3 regions of the Actinosynnema sp. NPDC002837 genome follow, and region 1 is predicted to be linked to each of the others. Evidence: riboswitches for the same ligand, from Rfam matches in the RefSeq annotation. Region 1 holds a riboswitch; each other region holds the start of a gene.

Region 1 (6,542 bases):
GACGTGCGTCTGCGTCGGGTCGTCGGTGGACGCGGTGACCAGCGCGCCGTCGCCGTCCACGTCGAGCACCGCGCGGACCTGGAAGCCGTCCGGCGTCCACGGCCGGTCGCCCACGACGAGCCGGTTCGCGTCGCCGATCGGCAGCACGCGCAGCAGTTCGCCGTCCGGGGTCCAGCGCGGCGCGCCCGGCACGATCTCCAGCCAGTGCGGGTCGGTGTCGTCGGCGACCACCTCGGTGGCACCGGTCTCCACGTCGACCGCGAGCACCCGGACGCGGCGCTGGTCGCGTGACTGGACCTGCACCAGCGGCTTGCCGTGCGAGGTCCACGACACCGCGTTGACGTACGGGAAGGCGTCGCGGTCCCACGTCACGTCGGTCCGGCCGGCGCCGAGGACGGCCAGCTCCACCACGGCGTTGGCCTCGCCGGCGGCCGGGTAGGCGATCTCGGCGGCGGGCGTGCCCGGGTTCGCCGGGTCGGCGATGTGCCAGCGCGGCACGGGTGCGTTGTCCACCCTGGCCGCCAGCACGTGCTCGCCGTCCGGGGAGAACCAGTAGCCCCGGTGGCGGCCCATCTCCTCGGCCGCGATGAACTCCGCGAGGCCCCACGTGACGTCCGGGCCGTCCGGCGACGCGACCACGCGGTCCGCGCCGGACTCCAGGTCCACCACGTGCAGCGCGCCCGCGGCCACGTAGCCGACCTTGCGGCCGGTCGGGTCCAGCCGGGGGTCGACCACCGGGCCCGCGACCGGCAGCTCGCGGACCGCGGCGGTGGCGAGTTCGACCACGAAGAGCCTGCCGGACAACGCGAACACCGCCTGCCGCGCGTCGCCGTCGGTGGCGTAGCCGACGATCCCGGCGGCCGACTCGCGGGTGCGCTCGCGGCGTGCCCGTTCCTCCGGGGACAGGTCCTCGGGGTCGGTCAGCAGGACGCCGGGGTCGGCCAGCAGCGTCTCGGACCGGGTCGCGGTGTCGAACGCCCACAGGCCGTTCGCCCGGCTCGTGGCCGTGGCGGTGCGGAGGAAGTACACCTTCGCGCCGTCCGGCGACGCGGTGAACGTCCGGGGTGCGCCGAGGGTGAACCGCTGGGTGCGCGCGTGCTGGCGCGGGAAGGAGATCTCGTTGCCCACCCGGACACCCTATGTCCCCGGCCGGCCGGCGGTCAGGCGATGCGACGGTGCCCTGCCTTGGCTGTGGTCAGGCGAGGCGACGACCGTCCGACCGGCGGTGCGGCGGTGCGGCGGCGGTGCCCGGTCGTGGCGGTGGGCGACCCCTGTCTTGGTCCGCGTCGTCGAGGCGGGCTGAACCGCGTCGGCGGACGGGCCGTAGTCGTGGGTGGAGCGATCGACGGACCGAGGAGGAGTTGAGTGTGATCCGACGAAACCGCATCGCCATCGCCGTCGCGGGTGGCATGGCCGCCGTGCTCGCGCTGGTCATGTGGACTTCCAACGCCACCGGCCTGCAGGGCAGGACGGTCGCGCAGACCGAGCAGGTCGGCGCCGCGGCCCAGGGCGACTACGGCGACGTTCAGGAGCCCTTGGCCCCTCCGACCAGCGAAGAGGCGGCGCCTGTCGAGGAGCCCGCCGCCGACGCGCCGGAGGGCCAGGCCGCGCCCGCGCCGTCCGGCCCGCAGGTCACGCTGGTCGGCAAGAGCGTGCCCAAGATGGGCGAGGTCGTGCAGGACGGTGACGGCCGCACGCTGTACCGGTTCGACAAGGACACGCCGGACCCGGCGAAGTCCAACTGCGAGGGTCAGTGCGCCGTGACGTGGCCCCCCGTGCTGTCCGACGGCAAGCCGCAGCTGCAGGGCGTCGACCCGGCGCTCGTGTCGACGGTGAAGCGGGCCGACGGCACCGACCAGGTGACGCTCGACGGCTGGCCGCTCTACACCTACGCGAAGGACGAGGCGCCCGGCCAGTGGAAGGGCCAGGGCGTGGGCGGCACGTGGTTCGTGGTGCAGCCCGACGGCAAGCGCAACGTCGAGTGCCTGCCGCCGGGGGTGACGCCGCCCGCCGCCTAGTCCACTGTGCCTCGCCCTGATCCCCCGGCCCGGGGTTGGCCGGGGGATCAGGGCGTCGCATCGCGGACCGTGCGGCTCGAAGTGGCGTCAGAGGGTGCGGACGGCCTCGGCGAAGTCCAGGCGCGGGTTGCGCGGGTGGGTGCCGGAGTGGTCCGGGTGACCGATGTTGACGATCACCAGGGGCAGCTGGTTGGTGCCGGCGAAGAACTCGCCGCGCACGCCCTCGGCGTCGAAGCCGCTCATCGGTCCGGCGGCGAGGCCCGCCGCGCGGACGCCGACGATGAAGTAGCCGGCCTGGAGCAGTGCGCTCGTCTTCGCCGCCTCGGTGCGCCCCGCGTCGTCCGCGAACGCCGCCTTCGCGCCCGGGTAGTGCGGGAACGTCGTGGCCAGGTGCTCGTGGAAGTCGGTGTCGGCCGCCAGGATCGCGGTCACCGGCGCGGCCAGGGTCTTGGCCCGGTTGCCCTCCGCCATGTGGGGCGCGAGCCGGGCCTTGGCGTCCTCGCCCCGGATGAGCAGCACGCGCAGCGGCTGGCTGTTCATCGCGGTCGGGCCCCACTTCACGAGGTCGTAGACGTCGCGGAGCTGCTCGTCGGTCACCGGCTCGTCGGTGAACGCGTTCGCCGTGCGGGCCTCGCGGAACAGCAGGTCCTGCGCTTCGCGTGGGAGGGCCAGCGTGTCGAGGGTGGCGGTCATGGTGCCTCTTTCGGTTGTCCCGTACGCGGGTTGCGCACGGGACAACCTCCAGTAAGCGCGAGCTATTTCGTGGCGTCGTTCACAGGGACGGGTACAGCGGGTGCTTGGCGGCCAGCACCTCGACCCGCGCCCGCAGCTCGGCCAGGTCCGGTGACGGCTGCAACGCCGCCGCGATGATCTCCGCCACCTCGGTGAAGTCGGCCGCGCCGAAACCGCGCGTGGCCAGCGCCGGCGTGCCGATGCGCAGGCCGGAGGTCACCATCGGCGGCCGCGGGTCGTTCGGCACCGCGTTGCGGTTGACCGTGATGCCCACCTCGTGCAGCCGGTCCTCGGCCTGCTTGCCGTCCAGTTCGGACGCCACCAGGTCCACCAGCACGAGGTGCACGTCCGTGCCGCCGGTGAGCACCTTCACACCGGCCGCCGCCGCGTCGGCCTGCGACAGGCGCTCGGCGAGGATCTTCGCGCCCTCGACCGTGCGCCGCTGGCGGTCGGCGAACTCGGGCGACGCGGCGTGCTTGAACGCCACCGCCTTGCCCGCGATCACGTGCTCCAGCGGGCCGCCCTGCTGACCTGGGAACACCGCCGAGTTGATCTTCTTCGCCAGGTCGGCCTCGTTGGTCAGGATCACGCCGCCGCGCGGGCCGCCGAGCGTCTTGTGCGTGGTCGTGGTCACGACGTGCGCGTGCGGCACGGGGCTCGGGTGCAGGCCCGCCGCCACGAGGCCGGCGAAGTGCGCCATGTCCACCATCAGGTAGGCGTCCACCGAGTCGGCGATCCGGCGGAACTCGGCGAAGTCCAGCTGGCGCGGGTACGCCGACCAGCCGGCCACGATCAGCTTCGGCCGGTGCTCGGTCGCCAGCCGCTCCACCTCGGCCATGTCGACGCGGCCGTCGGCCTCCGACACGTGGTAGGGCACCACGTTGTAGAGCTTGCCGGAGAAGTTGATCCGCATGCCGTGCGTGAGGTGGCCGCCGTGCGCGAGGTCCAGGCCCAGGATCGTGTCGCCCGGCTGGAGCAGGGCGAACATCGCGCACGCGTTGGCCTGCGCGCCCGAGTGCGGCTGCACGTTCGCGAAACCGGCGCCGAACAGCTCCTTCACCCGCTCGATCGCCAGCCGCTCGATCACGTCGACGTGCTCGCAGCCGCCGTAGTAGCGCCGGCCGGGGTAGCCCTCGGCGTACTTGTTCGTCAGCACCGACCCCTGCGCCTGGAGCACCGACACCGGCGTGAAGTTCTCCGAGGCGATCATCTCCAGCGTGCTCTGCTGCCGGTGCAGCTCGGCGGCGACGGCGTTCGCGACCTCCGGGTCGAACTCCGCGAGGGAGGTGGTGAAGTGCTCGGACATGTGTGGGGTCTCCCTTACGAGGTGCGCTTGTAGAAGGGCAGTGCGACGACTTCGACCGGCTCGTGCTTGCCGCGGACGTCCACCGACAGCCGGGTGCCGGGCTCGGTGTTGCCGACGGCCACGTACGCCATCGCCACCGAGTAGCCCAGGGTCGGCGACAACGCGCCGCTGGTCACCTCGCCGATCCGGGCGCCCGAGGCGTCCAGCACGGGGTAGCCGTGCCGCGGCGCGCGGCGCGAGGCGGTCTTCAGGCCGACCAGGACCTCCTCGACGCCCCGCTCGGCGACGGCGGCCAGCGCGTCGCGGCCGACGAAGTCGCCCGGCTTGTCCAGCTTCACCACGCGGCCGAGGTTCGCCTGGAACGGCGTGCGGTCGCGGCCGAGCTCGTTGCCGTACAGCGGCATGCCCGCCTCCAGCCGCAGCGTGTCGCGGCAGCCGAGGCCGGCGGGCTTGAGGTCGTGCGGCGCGCCCGCCTCCAGCAGGGCCCGCCAGACGTGCGCGGCGTCGTCCGGCGCGACGAACAGCTCGAAGCCGTCCTCGCCGGTGTAGCCGGTGCGGGCCAGCAGCACGGGCTTGCCCGCGACCTCGGTCGGGTACGACGCGTAGTACTTCACCGCGGCCAGGTCGGTCGACGTGAGGCCGGCGAGGATGGCGGTGGCCTTCGGGCCCTGCACGGCGAGCAGCGCGTAGTCGGTCGACTTGTCCGCGACCACCGCGTCGAAGCCCTTCGCCCGCTCGACCAGGGCCTCGTGCACGACGGCGGCGTTCGAGGCGTTGGCGACGACGAGGTACTCCTCATCACCCGTGCGGTACACGATCAGGTCGTCGATGACGCCACCGTCGGCCTCGCAGATCATCGTGTACCGGGCGCGGCCGACGCCGATCGCGGACGCGTGGCCGACCAGGGCGTGGTCGAGAGCGGCGCCCGCCTCCGGGCCGGTGAGCAGGATCTCACCCATGTGGGTCAGGTCGAACAGGCCCGCCGACGTGCGCACCGCGTGGTGCTCGGCCAGCTCGCTGTCGTAGCGCAGCGGCATCCGCCAGCCCGCGAAGTCGGTGAACATGGCGCCCAGCGCCTCGTGTTCGGCGTGCAGGGGCGTGCGGCGGCTTTCCATCAGGCGGGCCCTCCCTGGGTGCGGACATGCCGATGGGCCGACCGGTCGGGTCGACGGGCGGGCACGTCCGAGCGATTCACGAGCGAAAGGATGACACGGTCCACCGGAGACTCCTCGTCGAGTGAGCCTCCCCCTCTGCCATGAGCCTGAGAGCTTCACCACCCGGTGGGGGCGGCTTGCACCGTGGGCGAGGCGCACCGGGGTGCGCCTGCTTTCCAGAGTTGCCTTCGTCGCGCGGTACCTGTGCCTGAGAGATTCCGGGGAGGAGTTGCTCCTTCGGCGCCCCGCTGGGGGACTCTCCCGCGCGACATCGACGGCCGTGTTCAGTTGGTACCGCCAGACGCTAGGGGTGCCCGGCGGGCGGGGTCAACCCCGGTCACAGGCTCTTCTCGGCCCGGACGCTCTCGACCACCTTGCGCTCGGCGTAGAACGACACGAACGGGATCGTGCCCGCGAGCAGCACCAGCACCGTGCCCTTGATCGACCAGCGGGCCTTGAGCGCGAGGTCGACGGTGAGCACCAGGTAGACCGCGTAGAGGAAGCCGTGCACCGGGCCGACGACCTGCATCATGCCCTCGCTGTCGCCCGCGTACTTGGCGATCATCGCGACCACGAGCAGCAGCAGGCCGACACCGACCACGTAAGCCATGAACCGGAACCTGGTCAACGCGCCGCTCATCGCCCTACCTTCGCTCACCGCTGGTCCCGCGCGTTGAGTTCGGCGAGCATGCGGTTGTAGGCCGCGAGCTCTTCGTCCTCGTCGTCCCGCACGGGCGCTCTGACGGGCTCAACGGTAACTACCGGCCGCGGCGGCGCGGCCACCGGCTCCGGCGCGGCCTCGGCGGCGGCGTCCGCCGTCCCGGCGGCGGCCTCGGCCTTGCGGCGGGCGTCCAGCCTGCGGATGCGCCACACCATGAACGCGGGGAAGAGGCCGAACAGCGGCCACTGGAACACGTAGCCGAGGTTCTGGAACGTGCCACCGGCCTCGGAGAACCGCTCCCACTGCCAGTAGGCCAGGCCGCAGCACACGACCAGCGACGCCAGGCAGACGGCCGCGATGGCCAGGCGCTGGGGGGTGATGAGGCCTCGCACGCCTCAAGAGTACTTCGTGCGTCGCACGAGGCTGGGGCTCCCCGCACGGGAGCCCGCACCTCGACGGCAAGGGCTCCTCGACCGCAGGAGCCCGCCCCGACTCGTCGGACCTAGGCCACGCCGTCCCGGCGTTGCCTCTGCAACCTGGCCACGCACCAGGCCGCCGCACTACCCCGACGCAGGTGCTGGAGCACCGTCATCGGGCCGAGGCGACGACCGAGGTCGGCGGGCGAGAGCCCGGCCGCCCGGTAGTCCAGAGCGCGCTGGTCCAACGGGCTG
Region 2 (6,542 bases), on a different contig from region 1:
CAGTCCCCGGAGCGGACCTCCGTTTTCCGGGCCGACTTCCTCGCCGAGGTCGAGGGCGCCGAGGCGCCCGCCCAGGAGCCGGCCGTCGCGGGTGTCGACGCACTGCCCGCCGGTTCGGCGCTGCTCGTGGTCAAGCGCGGCCCCAACGCGGGGTCGAGGTTCCTGCTGGACCGCGACACGACCAGCGCGGGGCGGCACCCCGACAGCGACATCTTCCTCGACGACGTGACGGTCTCCCGCCGCCACGCCGAGTTCCGCCGCGAGGGCGGCGAGTTCGTGGTCATCGACGTGGGCAGCCTCAACGGCACCTACGTCAACCGCGAGCCCGTCGACCAGGCGGTGCTGGCGAACGGCGACGAGGTGCAGATCGGCAAGTTCCGCCTCGTGTTCCTGACCGGTCCGGGCGCCGGGGGCCAGGGGGCCTGAGCGATGGGGCTCCGGTGACGGCGGCCGGGCGGCCACGCGGGGGGTTGAGCATCGGGGCGGTGCTGGCGCAGCTGCGACCCGACTTCCCCGACGTCACCATCTCCAAGATCCGATTCCTGGAGTCGGAGGGCTTGGTCCGCCCGGCGCGCACGGCCTCGGGGTACCGGCAGTTCACGTCCGCCGACGTGGACCGCCTGCGGTACATCCTGTCCGCTCAACGGGACAGGTACCTGCCGCTGAAAGTCATCAAGGAGCAGTTGGACGCGGCCGACCAGGGCGCGTCGAAGGCGATGCGCGCGGTCGACCTCGCACCGGCCGCCGGGCACCGGGTCACCCGCGAGGACCTGCTGGCGCGCGCGGGCATCGAGCCTGGCGTGCTGGCGGACCTGGAGCAGCACGGCCTGATCAGGCCAGGTGCGGGCGGGTTCTACGACCACGAGGCCGTGCAGATCGCCTCGACCGTGCGGGCGATGGCCGAGCACGGCCTGGAGGCCCGGCACCTGCGCCCCTTCCGCGCCGCGGCCGACCGCGAGGTCGGGTTGGTGGAGCAGGTCGTCGGCGCGGCCCACCGCTCACGCGACCGTGACGACGTGGTGCGGGAGTTGGCGGCGCTCTCCGTAACGCTGCACACACTCTTGGTGAAGGTCGGTTTGCGAGAGGTCGTCGGACGACCTGTTTCGCCGAGGTGAACACGTGTCCGCATCGTGATCCGAAGCGGGCGGGCGGTTGCGCACAGGGCCCGCTTGGCGGGTAGCGTCGAAAGAGTACGTGGGGGATCCTCGTTGGTAGCGGGGACGCCAGAATTTCAGCGCGCTGAGGGAGGCGAGACCCGATGAGCGAAATGCGCGTCGTCGGCGTGCGGGTGGAACTGCCCGCCAACCAGCCGATCCTGCTGCTGCGCGAAACCGAGGGCGAACGGTACCTGCCGATCTGGATCGGATCGGTCGAGGCCACGGCGATCGCGTTGGAGCAGCAAGGTGTCCGTCCTGCCCGGCCGTTGACGCACGACCTGCTCAAGGACGTCATCGGAGCCCTCGGCCGGCAGCTGGAGCAGGTGCGGATCACGGACTTGCAGGAAGGCACCTACTTCGCGGAACTCGTCTTCGACGGCGACATCCGCGTGTCCGCGCGGCCGAGCGATTCGGTGGCGCTGGCCCTGCGGATCGGCGTGCCGATCCACGCGGAGGAGTCGGTGCTGGCGGAGGCGGGCCTCATCATCCCGGACGAGCAGGAGGACGAGGTCGAGAAGTTCCGCGAGTTCCTCGACTCCGTATCGCCCGAGGACTTCCGCGGCGCCGACACGTAACCGTCCGCCCCCACCACGCCCTGCCTACCGGCACGGCCCCGGCACACCAGAGCACGCCTCCCCACAGCCGTCCACTGACACGCCCTTGCCCACGCCCTTCCCGAAGGAAGGGCTTCGTGTCATCCCGCCGACCTGGCTCCGCCCTACCGCGCGTGTCAAGGGGGCTGTGCGTCCCTTGCCCGCCCGTCCACCGATGCCTGCCCCCTTGATACGTGTGGTAGCCCGTAGGGAGGTCGGTGGGATGACACGAAACCCGCACCACAACGGACCCGGCGCGTACCCACCCACCCCGCCGTCATCCTGCTGATCTGCCCGTCCGGCGAGGACATGCTTTTCAGCCTGCACGCACCCCCGCCGCACCCCGCCGCACCCCTACCGCCTGGGACCGCACACCACTACCCCGGGCCTCACACCAACCTGCCGCTTGCGGACAAGCGGGTCGGGTGCTTGACAAAACCAGCCCGTCACCGATCCGTCGAACCGCTCTCCACCACGCCCCGCGAAGGGCCGCGCCCAAGGGCCCCACGCCGTCAACGGCCCCTCGCGAGCGTGTGCGGTGCGTTGTGGATCAACCCCGCGTGCCACCTCCAGGTGTCACGCCTCTGGGTTACACAACGTCAACCTTCGTCCGCTAAACGATCACTAAACGTCACCCGAATGGCTTACGACAGGCGACTCTCTCAACCTCAACCTCACGTTGAGGCAAGACACGCCCAGCGCGTCGCGTTGACCTGCCCCCTACCCGGTCTTACCGTCGAACTCAGGTGAATTGCCACGGTGTGATTCGGGCACCGCGGCGGCTTCACGTTGGTCGCCGGTCGTCGTGACCGGACCGAGGGGAGGCAGGCGTGGTCGAGGAAGCGCCCATCCGGGCCGGATCCGGCGAACAGGGTGAGCTGTTCCCGGACTCCTCGCTGCCGGACGAACTGGTCGGGTACCGCGGCCCCGCCGCGTGCCAGATCGCGGGCATCACCTACCGCCAGCTGGACTACTGGGCGCGCACGGGGTTGGTCAACCCGACGATAAGGAGTGCCCACGGCTCCGGCAGCCAACGGCTCTACTCGTTCAAGGACATCCTGGTCCTCAAGGTCGTCAAGCGGCTGCTGGACACCGGTGTCTCGTTGCAGAACATCCGGGTCGCGGTCGACCACCTGCGCCGCCGCGGCGTGCAGGACCTGGCCCGGATCACGCTGTTCAGCGACGGCACCACCGTCTACGAGTGCACGTCGCCGGAAGAGGTGGTCGACCTGCTCCAAGGCGGCCAAGGGGTGTTCGGCATCGCGGTCTCCGGCGCGATGCGGGAGATCAGCGGCACGATCCACGACTTCCCCGCCGAACGCGCGGACGGCGCCGAGATCGTGGAGCCTGCCGACGACGAGCTGTCCCGCCGGCGCCGCACGAGGGCCATCGGCTGACCGCCCGGCGCAAGGCGGCCGGCTGACCGACGTGCTCGCCCGGCGCAACGCGGCCGGCTGACCGGCCCGCACACCCGGCGCAACGCGATGAGATCCACGTCGCGCCGGCGGTACCGCTCACCCACCCGCCGGGTACGATTTCGCGCGTAGTCGCTTTATCCCGTGCGGGAGAGTCCGAGCCAGTCTCGGCGCCGAAGGAGCAAATCCTCCCCGGAACCTCTCAGGCGCAAGGACCGTGCGGGTGAGACGCCTCTGGAAAGCGGGTCGGCCACCACCGACCGACCCCGCCGACGGTGCAAACCCGACAGCCGGGTGAAGCTCTCAGGCGCCCGCCGGGCAGAAGACAGAGGGGGAGGGCAACGGCAGAAGTCTGTCCGGAGCCCTGGAGGCCAGCACCGATGACGCAGGACCGCATCCCCCTCGCCGCACTCGAGCACGGCACCCCGTTCGCCGACCGGCACGTGGGCCCGCGGCCCGCCGAGCTGGCCCGCATCCTCGACGTGATCGGTGTCGGCTCCCTGGAGGAACTGGCGCAGCACGCCGTCCCCGAGTCGATCCGCGAGCGCGACCTGGTGCTGGACCTGCCCGCGCCCGCCACCGAGACCGAGGCGCTGGCCGAGCTGCGCGCCCTCGCCTCCCGCAACCGCCCGATGACGCAGATGATCGGGCTCGGCTACTACGGCACGACCACGCCGCCGGTGATCCGCCGCAACGTGCTGGAGAGCCCCGCCTGGTACACCGCGTACACGCCGTACCAGCCGGAGATCTCCCAGGGCCGCCTCGAAGCCCTGCTGAACTTCCAGACGATGGTCGCCGACCTGACCGGCCTGCCGCTGGCCAACGCCTCGATGCTGGACGAGTCCACCGCGGCCGCCGAGGCCATGACGCTGGTCCGCCGCGCGGGACGGTCCAAATCGAACAAGTTCGTCGTGGACGCCGACACGCTGCCGCAGACGCTGGCCCTCATCGAGACGCGCGCCGAGCCGCTGGGCATCGAGATCGTGACCGCCGACCTGTCGCAGGGCATCGAGGGCCTCGGCCTCGGCGGCGACTTCTTCGGCGTGCTGCTGTCCTACCCCGGCGCGTCCGGCGTGGTGCGCGACCACGCGGCGGTCGTCGAGGAGATCCACAAGGCGGGCGCGCAGGCCGTGGTCGCCGCCGACCTGCTGGCGTTGACGCTGCTGCGCCCGCCCGGCGAGATCGGCGCGGACGTCGTCATCGGCACCACGCAGCGCTTCGGCGTGCCGATCGGGTTCGGCGGGCCGCACGCGGGCTACATGGCCGTGCGCCAGGGCTTGGAGCGGCAGCTGCCCGGCCGGCTCGTCGGCGTGTCCGTGGACGCGGACGGCTCGCTCGCCTACCGCCTCGCCCTGCAGACGCGCGAGCAGCACATCCGCCGGGAGAAGGCGACCAGCAACATCTGCACCGCTCAGGTCCTGCTGGCGGTGATCGCGTCGATGTACGCGGTGTACCACGGTCCGGAAGGGCTGAAGGCGATCGCGACCCGCGCCCACCGGATGGCGACCGTGCTGGCCGCCGGCCTGCTGGAGGGCGGCGTCGAGATCGTGCACGGCGAGTTCTTCGACACCGTGCGCGCCCGCGTCGAAGGACGTGCCGCCGCCGTCGTCTCCGCCGCGCGCGACCTCGGCGTGAACCTGTGGCAGGTCGACGACGACGTGGTGTCCATCGCGTGCGACGAGACCACCACGCGCGAGCACCTGGTCGCGGTGTGGAAGGCGTTCGGCGTGACCGTCGCGGACGTGGACGGCCTGGACGCCGACACCGCCGACGGCATCCCCGCGGACCTGCGCCGCACCAGCGACTACCTGACCCACCCGGTGTTCCACTCGCACCGCTCCGAGACCGCGCTGCTGCGCTACCTGCGCGCGCTGTCGGACAAGGACGTCGCGCTGGACCGCAGCATGATCCCGCTGGGCTCGTGCACGATGAAGCTCAACGCCACGGCCGAGATGGAGCCGATCACGTGGCCGGAGTTCGCCGACCTGCACCCGTTCGCGCCCGCGTCGGACGCCGACGGGCTGCTGAGCATCGTCGGTGACCTGGAGCGGTGGCTGGCCGAGGTCACCGGGTACGACGCGGTGTCGTTGCAGCCGAACGCGGGCAGCCAGGGCGAGTTCGCGGGCCTGCTGGCGATCCGCGCCTACCACCGCGCCAACGGCGACGACCACCGCGACGTGTGCCTGATCCCGTCCAGCGCGCACGGCACCAACGCCGCGTCCGCCGTGATGGCCGGGATGCGGGTCGTGGTCGTCAAGTGCGACGACCACGGCAACGTGGACATCGAGCACCTGCGTTCGACGGTCGACGCGCACCGCGACGACCTGGCTGCGATCATGATCACCTACCCGTCGACGCACGGCGTGTACGAGGACACCGTGCGCGAGGTGTGCGGGCTGGTGCACGACGCGGGCGGCCAGGTGTACGTCGACGGCGCGAACCTCAACGCGCTGATCGGGTTGGCGCAGTACGGCAAGTTCGGGTCGGACGTGTCGCACCTGAACCTGCACAAGACGTTCTGCATCCCGCACGGCGGCGGTGGCCCGGGTGTCGGGCCGATCGGCGTGCGGTCGCACCTGGCGCCGTTCCTGCCGAACCACCCGTTGCAGCCGTCGGCCGGTCCGGCGAGCGGTGTCGGCCCGATCAGCGCCGCGCCGTGGGGTTCGGCGTCGATCCTGCCGATCTCGTGGGCGTACGTGCGGATGATGGGCGCCGACGGCCTCCGCCGCGCCACCCTCACCGCCGTGGCGGCGGCGAACTACGTGGCCCGCCGCCTGGACGAGCACTTCCCGGTGCTCTACACCGGCGAGGGCGGTTTCGTGGCCCACGAGTGCATCCTCGACCTGCGGCCGATCACCAAGGCGACCGGCGTGACGGTGGACGACGTGGCGAAGCGGTTGGCGGACTACGGGCTGCACGCGCCGACCATGTCGTTCCCGGTGGCGGGCACGCTCATGGTGGAGCCGACGGAGAGCGAGGACCTGGGCGAGATCGACCGGTTCATCGACGCGATGATCGCGATCCGGCACGAGATCGACCGCGTCGGCTCGGGCGAGTGGCCGGTGGACGACAACCCGCTGCGCAACGCGCCGCACACGGCGGCCTCCATCGCGACGGAGTGGAACCACCCGTACAGCCGGGAGGTGGCGGTGTTCCCGGCGGGCACGTCGGCGCCGAAGACCTGGCCCCCGGTGCGCCGCATCGACGGCGCCAAGGGCGACCGCAACCTGGTCTGCTCCTGCCCGCCGGTCTCCGCTTACGGCGGCTGACCACCCGCCGGTCTCCGCTTGCGGCATCTGACCGGTCTCCGCTCACGGCGGCTGACCGGTTCCCGCTCACGGCGGTTGACCACCGCGGCGTCGCACGGGAACCCGGGG
Region 3 (6,542 bases), on a different contig from region 1:
GTTCATGGCACGGCACCTCAGCACCGGGATGCGGCCGGACGTGGAGATGTTCGGCGACCTGTTCAAGCTGGTCTACCGGTACGGGCTGAGCATCCCGCCGGAGATCGCGGCGGTGTTCCGGGCGCTGGCCACGGTGGAGGGCACGCTGGCCGCGCTGTCGCCGGGGTTCAACATCGTGGTCGAGTCGCGGTCGTTCGCGGACAAGCAGTTCAGCGCGCACCTCACGCCGGAGTCGCTGAAGCGCACGGTGACCGAGGAGCTGCACGCGCTGATGCCCATGCTGCGGCGCCTGCCACGACGGGCGGACCGGATCTCCAGCGCGTTGGAGCAGGGTCGGCTGGGGCTGAACATGCGGCTGTTCGCCGACGAGCGCGATCGGCAGTTCATCGTCTCGCTGCTGCACCAGGTGATGCTGACCGTGCTGGGCGCGACGGCGGGCGTGATGGCCGTGCTGCTGCTGGGCGCGGACGGCGGGCCGCACGTCGGGCCGGACCTCTCGCTGTTCCAGGTGTTCGGCTACAACCTGCTGGTCATCAGCGTGCTGCTCGGGCTGCGGGTGGTGGTGACGATCTTCCGGCCACGCGGTTGACGCGGTTGGTTTGCGGTGCAAACCTGACCGGGTGGCAGACCTGCTGGGTGACCTGGCCGAACTGCGCCGTCGGGCGCGGGAGGACCGGCACGCCTACCCGTTCCCGCTGCTGTTCTTCGGCGTCGCGTCGTTCCTGGCCGTGCCCCTGTACGCGCCGTCACCGGGGGCCGCGGCGGCGTGGAGCCCGTTGACGGTGCTCGGCGCGCACCCCGAGGTGCGGCACCCGACGCTGCTCGGCCTGTACTGGCTGGTCGTGCTGGTGGTGGGCGGGCTCGCCACGGCGTGGTGGTACCGCAGGCGCGGCGCGAGGGTCGGCATCGAGACGTCCACGGCGGGCTACCTCGGCGCGTTGGCGATCGGGTTGAGCGCGCCGGTGGTCGGCGTGGTGCTGGCGGTCGTCCTGCCGGGTCACCGCGTCGGCGCCTCCTGGCCGTGGTCGGGCACGGCGATCGGGCTGATCGTGCTGGCCGTGGCCACCGTGCTGTGGCGCCGCCGCGCGCCGCTGGTGCCGACGGCGGCCGCGGCGGTGCTCGGCACGGCGGTGCTCCAGTACGACCAGGGCCCGATCGGGCAGTTCATCGCGATCGGCCTCGGCCTGGTGGTGCTGGCGGCGGTGGAGCGCAGCACCCGGTTCACCACCATCACGGCGGGGTACCTGGTCGCGCTGTGCGTGTCGGCCGGCTTCACGCCGCCGGCCGCGGTCGACCCCGGCACGTGGTCGTTGGGCAGCGTGGTCGTGCTGCCCGGGTTGGTGCTCCTCGTGGGCGGTGTGGTGGGCTTGCGGCGTGGCTGAGCACCCCACCGCGTCGCTGGACGACGTGGTGCACCAGAGGCACCGGCTGGGCATCCTCACCGTGGCGGCGGAGGCGAAGCGGGTCGAGTTCGGCTACCTGCGGTCCACTTTGGAGCTGACGGCGGGCAACCTGTCGCGGCACATCGCCGTGCTGGAGGAGGCCGGGCTGGTGGCCGTGGAGAAGGGGTACGACGGCAAGCGGCCGCGGACGTGGGTCGGCGTGACGGCGGCGGGGCGGGCCGCGCTGGCGGCGGAGATGGCGGCCCTGCGGGCGCTCGTCGAGCGGCACGTAGCCTCGCAGCCATGAGCATCCACGACATCCCGCTGCGCACGCTGTCCGGTGAGCCGTCGAGCCTGGGCGCGTTGGAGGGCAAGGCCTTGCTGGTGGTGAACGTCGCCTCGAAGTGCGGGCTGACGCCGCAGTACCAGGGCTTGGAGCGGTTGCAGGAGCGGTTCGCGGGGCAGGGGTTCTCCGTGGTCGGGTTCCCGTGCAACCAGTTCGCCGGGCAGGAGCCGGGCACGGCGGAGGAGATCGCCACGTTCTGCTCCACCACGTACGGCGTGACGTTCCCGCTGTTCGAGAAGGTCGAGGTGAACGGCCCGTCCCGGCACCCGCTGTACGCCGAGCTGACGTCGTTCGCGGACCTCGACGGCGCGGCCGGCGACGTGCAGTGGAACTTCGAGAAGTTCCTGCTCGCCCCGTCCGGCGAAGTCGTCGCCCGGTTCCGGCCGCGGACCGAGCCGGAGGACGAGGCGGTCGTCAAGGCCATCGAGTCGGTGCTGCCTTGACCGCGCGGGCGGAGTTGGAGCGCCTGGCCCGGCAGGCGCGCGACGAACTGGCCGCCGCCGGCCTGCCCCTGTCGCACGAGGGGCTGGCGCCGGACCTGCAGTGCGGCGTCACGGTCCGGGTGACCATGTGGGAGCCGGACGACGGCGTGGTGCACGCGGACTGGCGGCCCAGCCCCCGGCTCAGCCGGGTGGCGGTCGACGCCCTGCGCCACAAGCACCTGGACCACCCGGCCCTGCACCGGCAGGGAGCCGTGTCGCAGGCCATGGCCGACGCCGTCATCACCATCCTGACCGCCGTCGGCTTCACCGCCCGGCACACGACGAACGACTACCTCCCGTACGGCGTCGACGTCCTCGCCGCACCCGAAGGCCCGCCCGCGTGGGCGGTCCACGACGACGAGCTGACCATGCCGGGCTGGTCGGGGTGACCGAGGCCGGGCCCGCCCTCCGCAAGGGCAGCCCCGGCCTCGGTTCAGCACTCGATGACGTTCACGGCGAGGCCGCCGCGGGCCGTCTCCTTGTCCTTGACCTTCATTGCGCAACACCCTGACCAGCACGAATGCCGCCAAGACGTCTTACTGGCCGTCCCCAGGCCGTCACAGCGGAGCAGCACCCTCGCGAAGATCAAGGAAACCGGAAGAATGGGCCGCACACCCCGCCATTCGGTCAGCGTCGCCGGAGTCGTGGTCAACGATTCGGGGCAGGTGCTCGTCATCCGGCGCAGGGACAACGGCCACTGGGAGCCACCCGGCGGAGTGCTCGAGCCGGCCGAGACGTTCGAAGACGGCCTCAGGCGAGAGGTCCTTGAGGAGACCGGCATCTCGGTCCAGGTCGAACGCTTGACCGGCGTCTACAAGAACATGCGACGCGCCATCGTGGCCTTGGTCTACCGCTGCACCCCGCTGGACGAGCCCGACCAGGCCACCACCGAAGCAGCCGAGGTTCGTTGGATGACGCTGGACGAAGTCCGCGAAGCGATGTCACCGGCCTACGCGGTGCGAGTAACCGACGCGTTCGAGTCCGAATTGCACACTCGCGCTCACGACGGCGTGAACCTCCTCCCGTAGCCGCTGCTGAATTCTGCTGTGCTGGATCAAGGCGCGCCGACCTGAGGGCGCGACAGCTGGCAGCAGCAGCAGTCGGGACGATCGCGTGGTCGAGAAGTGTTGTGCGGCATCGAGGTTCAGGCCGAAGACGCGCGAACGGGCTCCACCCCGCGTTACGAGGTGGAGCCCGTCAGGTGCGGCTCAAGATCAGGCCGTCTCCAGGCCGTGGGACGTCAGGCAGTGGCGAGAACCATCGAGCAGCGATGGAAGCCATCCGCCCTGGTCAGCGGCCGGTTATCAGCACTCGATGACGTTCACGGCCAGGCCGCCGCGCGCGGTCTCCTTGTACTTGACCTTCATGTCCTTGCCCGTCTCACGCATGGTCTTGATGACCTTGTCCAGCGACACGAAGTGGGAGCCGTCGCCGCGCAACGCCATCCGCGCCGCCGTGATCGCCTTGATCGACGCCAACGCGTTGCGCTCGATGCACGGGATCTGCACCAGTCCCCCGATCGGGTCGCACGTCAGCCCCAGGTTGTGCTCCATGGCGATCTCGGCCGCGTTCTCCACCTGCTCCGGCGTGCCACCCAGCACCTCGGCCAGCCCGCCGGCCGCCATCGAGCACGCCGAGCCGACCTCGCCCTGGCACCCGACCTCGGCTCCGGAGATCGACGCGTTCTCCTTGAACAGCACGCCGACCGCACCCGCCGTCAGCAGGAACCGCACCACACCGTCGTCGGACGCGCCCGGCACGAAGCGGGTGTAGTAGTGCAGCACCGCGGGCACGATGCCGGCCGCGCCGTTGGTCGGCGCGGTCACCACGCGGCCACCCGCGGCGTTCTCCTCGTTCACCGCCAGCGCGAACAGGGTCACCCAGTCCATCACCCGCAACGGGTCCGTGGCGTAGTGCTCGGCGGCCATCCGCTGCCGCATCTCGGCCGCCCGCCGCCGCACCTTCAAGCCGCCGGGCAGCACCCCGGTCCGCGTGCAGCCGCGCTCGACGCACTCCTGCATCACGTCCCAGATGCGCAGCAGCCCCGAGCGCACCGACTCCTCGTCGCGCCACGACCGCTCGTTGGCCAGCATCACCTCGCTGATCGACAGCCCGGTCTCCCGGCACCGCGCCAGCAGCTCGTCACCGGTCCGGAACGGGTGCCCGACCGGCGTCTCGTCGGGCTTGATCCGGTCCGCCCCGGTGGCCGTGTCGTCCACCACGAACCCGCCGCCGACGGAGTAGTACACCGCCGAGTCGACCACGACGTCACCCGAGTGGGCGGTGAAGCTCATGCCGTTGGGGTGCAGCGGCAACGACTTCCGCCGGTGCATCACCAGATCGGCGTCCTCGGTGAACGCGATCTCCCGCACCCCGGCCAGCCGCAGCCGCCTGGTGGCCCGGATTTCCGCCAGCCGCCGCTCGGCCTCCTCCGGGTCGACCTCCTCCGGCCGGCTGCCCTCCAGGCCCAGCACCACCGCCTTCGGGCTGCCGTGCCCGTGCCCGGTCGCGCCGAGCGACCCGAACAGCTCCACGTGCACCCGGTCGACCGAGGCCAACGAGGGCCGCAGCCGTTGCGCGAACATCATCGCCGCGCGCATCGGGCCCACCGTGTGCGAGCTCGACGGTCCGATGCCCACGGAGAACAGGTCGAACACGCTGATCGCCATGACGTCAGTCCCCGGTCAGTTCCGCGTACTTCGCCGCGGTCAGCAACCCGGACGCGTCCGTCACGGCCACCTTGAACAGCCACCCGGCCCCGTACGGGTCGTTGTTGATCAACGACGGGTCGTCGACCGCGGCCCGGTTGACCTCGACCACCTCGCCGCTGATCGGCGCGTACAGGTCGCTGACCGACTTGGTCGACTCCAGCTCGCCGCACACCTCGCCCGACTTCACCACGGCGCCGACCTCGGGCAGCTCCACGAACACGATGTCACCCAACGACTCCGCCGCGTACGACGTGATGCCGACCGCCACGGGCTCCTGGGTACCCGGCGCCCAGTCCACCCACTCGTGCTCGGGCGTGTACAGCAGGTTGTCCGGAAAAGTCACGACAGCGCTCCCTCACGGCAAGGTCCACCAGAGCCCCACTCTGTCCTGGGACCTGAGAGCTTCACCGACGCCGGAGCGGCGGCTTGCACCGTGGGTGCGCGGACTTGCGCGCTTTCCAGAGTCGCCTCACCCGAGCGGTTCTCGCTGCCTGAGAGTGTGCGGGGTACTTGCTCCTTCGGCGCCCCGGCACGTTCACCGAGGTCTCTCCCGCGCGGGTTCCGGCGCTCCTGGCGCGCCGCGGCCGATGTTCAGTTGGTTGGCCCGCACGCTAGGTGCCGGGCCCGACGGGTGTCAACGCACCGTCGGGCTTGTTCGATCAGCACAGTGGCGCAAGGGTGCGTTCGTGCCGGCCGCACGATGACACCGAATACCCGTTACCGGACCTTTGGTGTAACAACGGCCGAAGGAGCCCACCGTGCGGATCGCCGTCCCCCGCGAGATCAAGAACCACGAGTACCGCGTCGCGCTGACCCCGGCGGGCGCGCACGAGCTGACGCAGCGCGGCCACGACGTGGTGGTCGAGGCCGGCGCGGGCCTCGGTTCGGCCATCACCGACGAGGAGTACCTGGCCGCGGGCGCGAAGGTGCTGGCGGGCGCGGACGACGTGTGGGCCGAGGGCGACCTGGTGCTCAAGGTGAAGGAGCCGATCGCCGAGGAGTACCCGCGGCTGCGCAAGGGCCAGGTCCTGTTCACGTACCTGCACCTGGCCGCCGACCGGCCGCTGACGCAGGCGCTGCTGGACTCGGGCACCACCGCCGTCGCCTACGAGACCGTGCAGACCGCGAACGGCGCGCTGCCGCTGCTGGCGCCGATGTCCGAGGTGGCGGGCAGGCTCGCGCCGCAGGTGGGCGCGTTCTCGCTGATGAAGCCGTCCGGCGGGCGCGGCGTGCTGCCCGGCGGCGTGCCCGGCGTGCACCCGGCGCGGGTGGTCGTGATCGGCGGCGGCGTGGCGGGCCTGAACGCGGCGGCGATCGCCGTCGGCATGGGCGCGGACGTGCAGATCCTGGACACCAACGTGGACCGGCTGCGCCACATCGACGCCCTCTACCAGGGCCGCCTGCGCACCGTGACGTCCAACCGGTACTCCGTCGAGCAGGCCGTCCGCGAGGCCGACCTGGTCATCGGCGCGGTGCTGGTGCCCGGCGCGAAGGCGCCGAAGCTGGTGAGCAACGAGCTGGTCGCCGACATGAAGCCCGGCTCCGTCCTGGTGGACATCGCGATCGACCAGGGCGGCTGCTTCGCCGACTCGCGCCCGACCACGCACGCCGACCCGACCTA

What was found. A riboswitch is a leader RNA that binds a small molecule or an ion and turns the genes downstream of it on or off. The one in region 1 is predicted to bind glycine.
Region 2: it holds a riboswitch for glycine, as region 1 does, so the genes downstream of both, gcvP (aminomethyl-transferring glycine dehydrogenase) here and gcvT (glycine cleavage system aminomethyltransferase GcvT) in region 1, are expected to answer to the same signal.
Region 3: it holds a riboswitch for glycine, as region 1 does, so the genes downstream of both, gcvH (glycine cleavage system protein GcvH) here and gcvT (glycine cleavage system aminomethyltransferase GcvT) in region 1, are expected to answer to the same signal.

Annotation. Positions count from the first base shown of each region.
Region 1 is NZ_JBEOVG010000002.1:195,138-201,679, reverse strand. Features, by position in the region: gene ABTZ99_RS02365 (S9 family peptidase) at 1-1,128, opposite strand, end outside; gene ABTZ99_RS02360 (hypothetical protein) at 1,368-2,018, shown strand; gene ABTZ99_RS02355 (malonic semialdehyde reductase) at 2,106-2,711, opposite strand; gene glyA (serine hydroxymethyltransferase) at 2,791-4,056, opposite strand; gene gcvT (glycine cleavage system aminomethyltransferase GcvT) at 4,071-5,171, opposite strand; glycine riboswitch at 5,300-5,395, opposite strand; glycine riboswitch at 5,397-5,484, opposite strand; gene ABTZ99_RS02340 (DUF3817 domain-containing protein) at 5,548-5,850, opposite strand; gene ABTZ99_RS02335 (hypothetical protein) at 5,865-6,263, opposite strand; gene ABTZ99_RS02330 (helix-turn-helix transcriptional regulator) at 6,374-6,542, opposite strand, start outside.
Region 2 is NZ_JBEOVG010000154.1:4,540-11,081, forward strand. Features, by position in the region: gene garA (glycogen accumulation regulator GarA) at 1-426, shown strand, start outside; gene ftsR (transcriptional regulator FtsR) at 441-1,115, shown strand; gene ABTZ99_RS43560 (bifunctional nuclease family protein) at 1,259-1,732, shown strand; gene ABTZ99_RS43565 (MerR family transcriptional regulator) at 2,581-3,147, shown strand; glycine riboswitch at 3,303-3,393, shown strand; gene gcvP (aminomethyl-transferring glycine dehydrogenase) at 3,546-6,434, shown strand.
Region 3 is NZ_JBEOVG010000063.1:20,818-27,359, forward strand. Features, by position in the region: gene ABTZ99_RS31660 (ABC1 kinase family protein) at 1-589, shown strand, start outside; gene ABTZ99_RS31665 (hypothetical protein) at 621-1,382, shown strand; gene ABTZ99_RS31670 (transcriptional regulator) at 1,375-1,689, shown strand; gene ABTZ99_RS31675 (glutathione peroxidase) at 1,686-2,171, shown strand; gene ABTZ99_RS31680 (hypothetical protein) at 2,168-2,599, shown strand; gene ABTZ99_RS31685 (NUDIX hydrolase) at 2,813-3,238, shown strand; gene ABTZ99_RS31690 (L-serine ammonia-lyase) at 3,515-4,879, opposite strand; gene gcvH (glycine cleavage system protein GcvH) at 4,884-5,264, opposite strand; glycine riboswitch at 5,390-5,484, opposite strand; gene ald (alanine dehydrogenase) at 5,680-6,542, shown strand, end outside.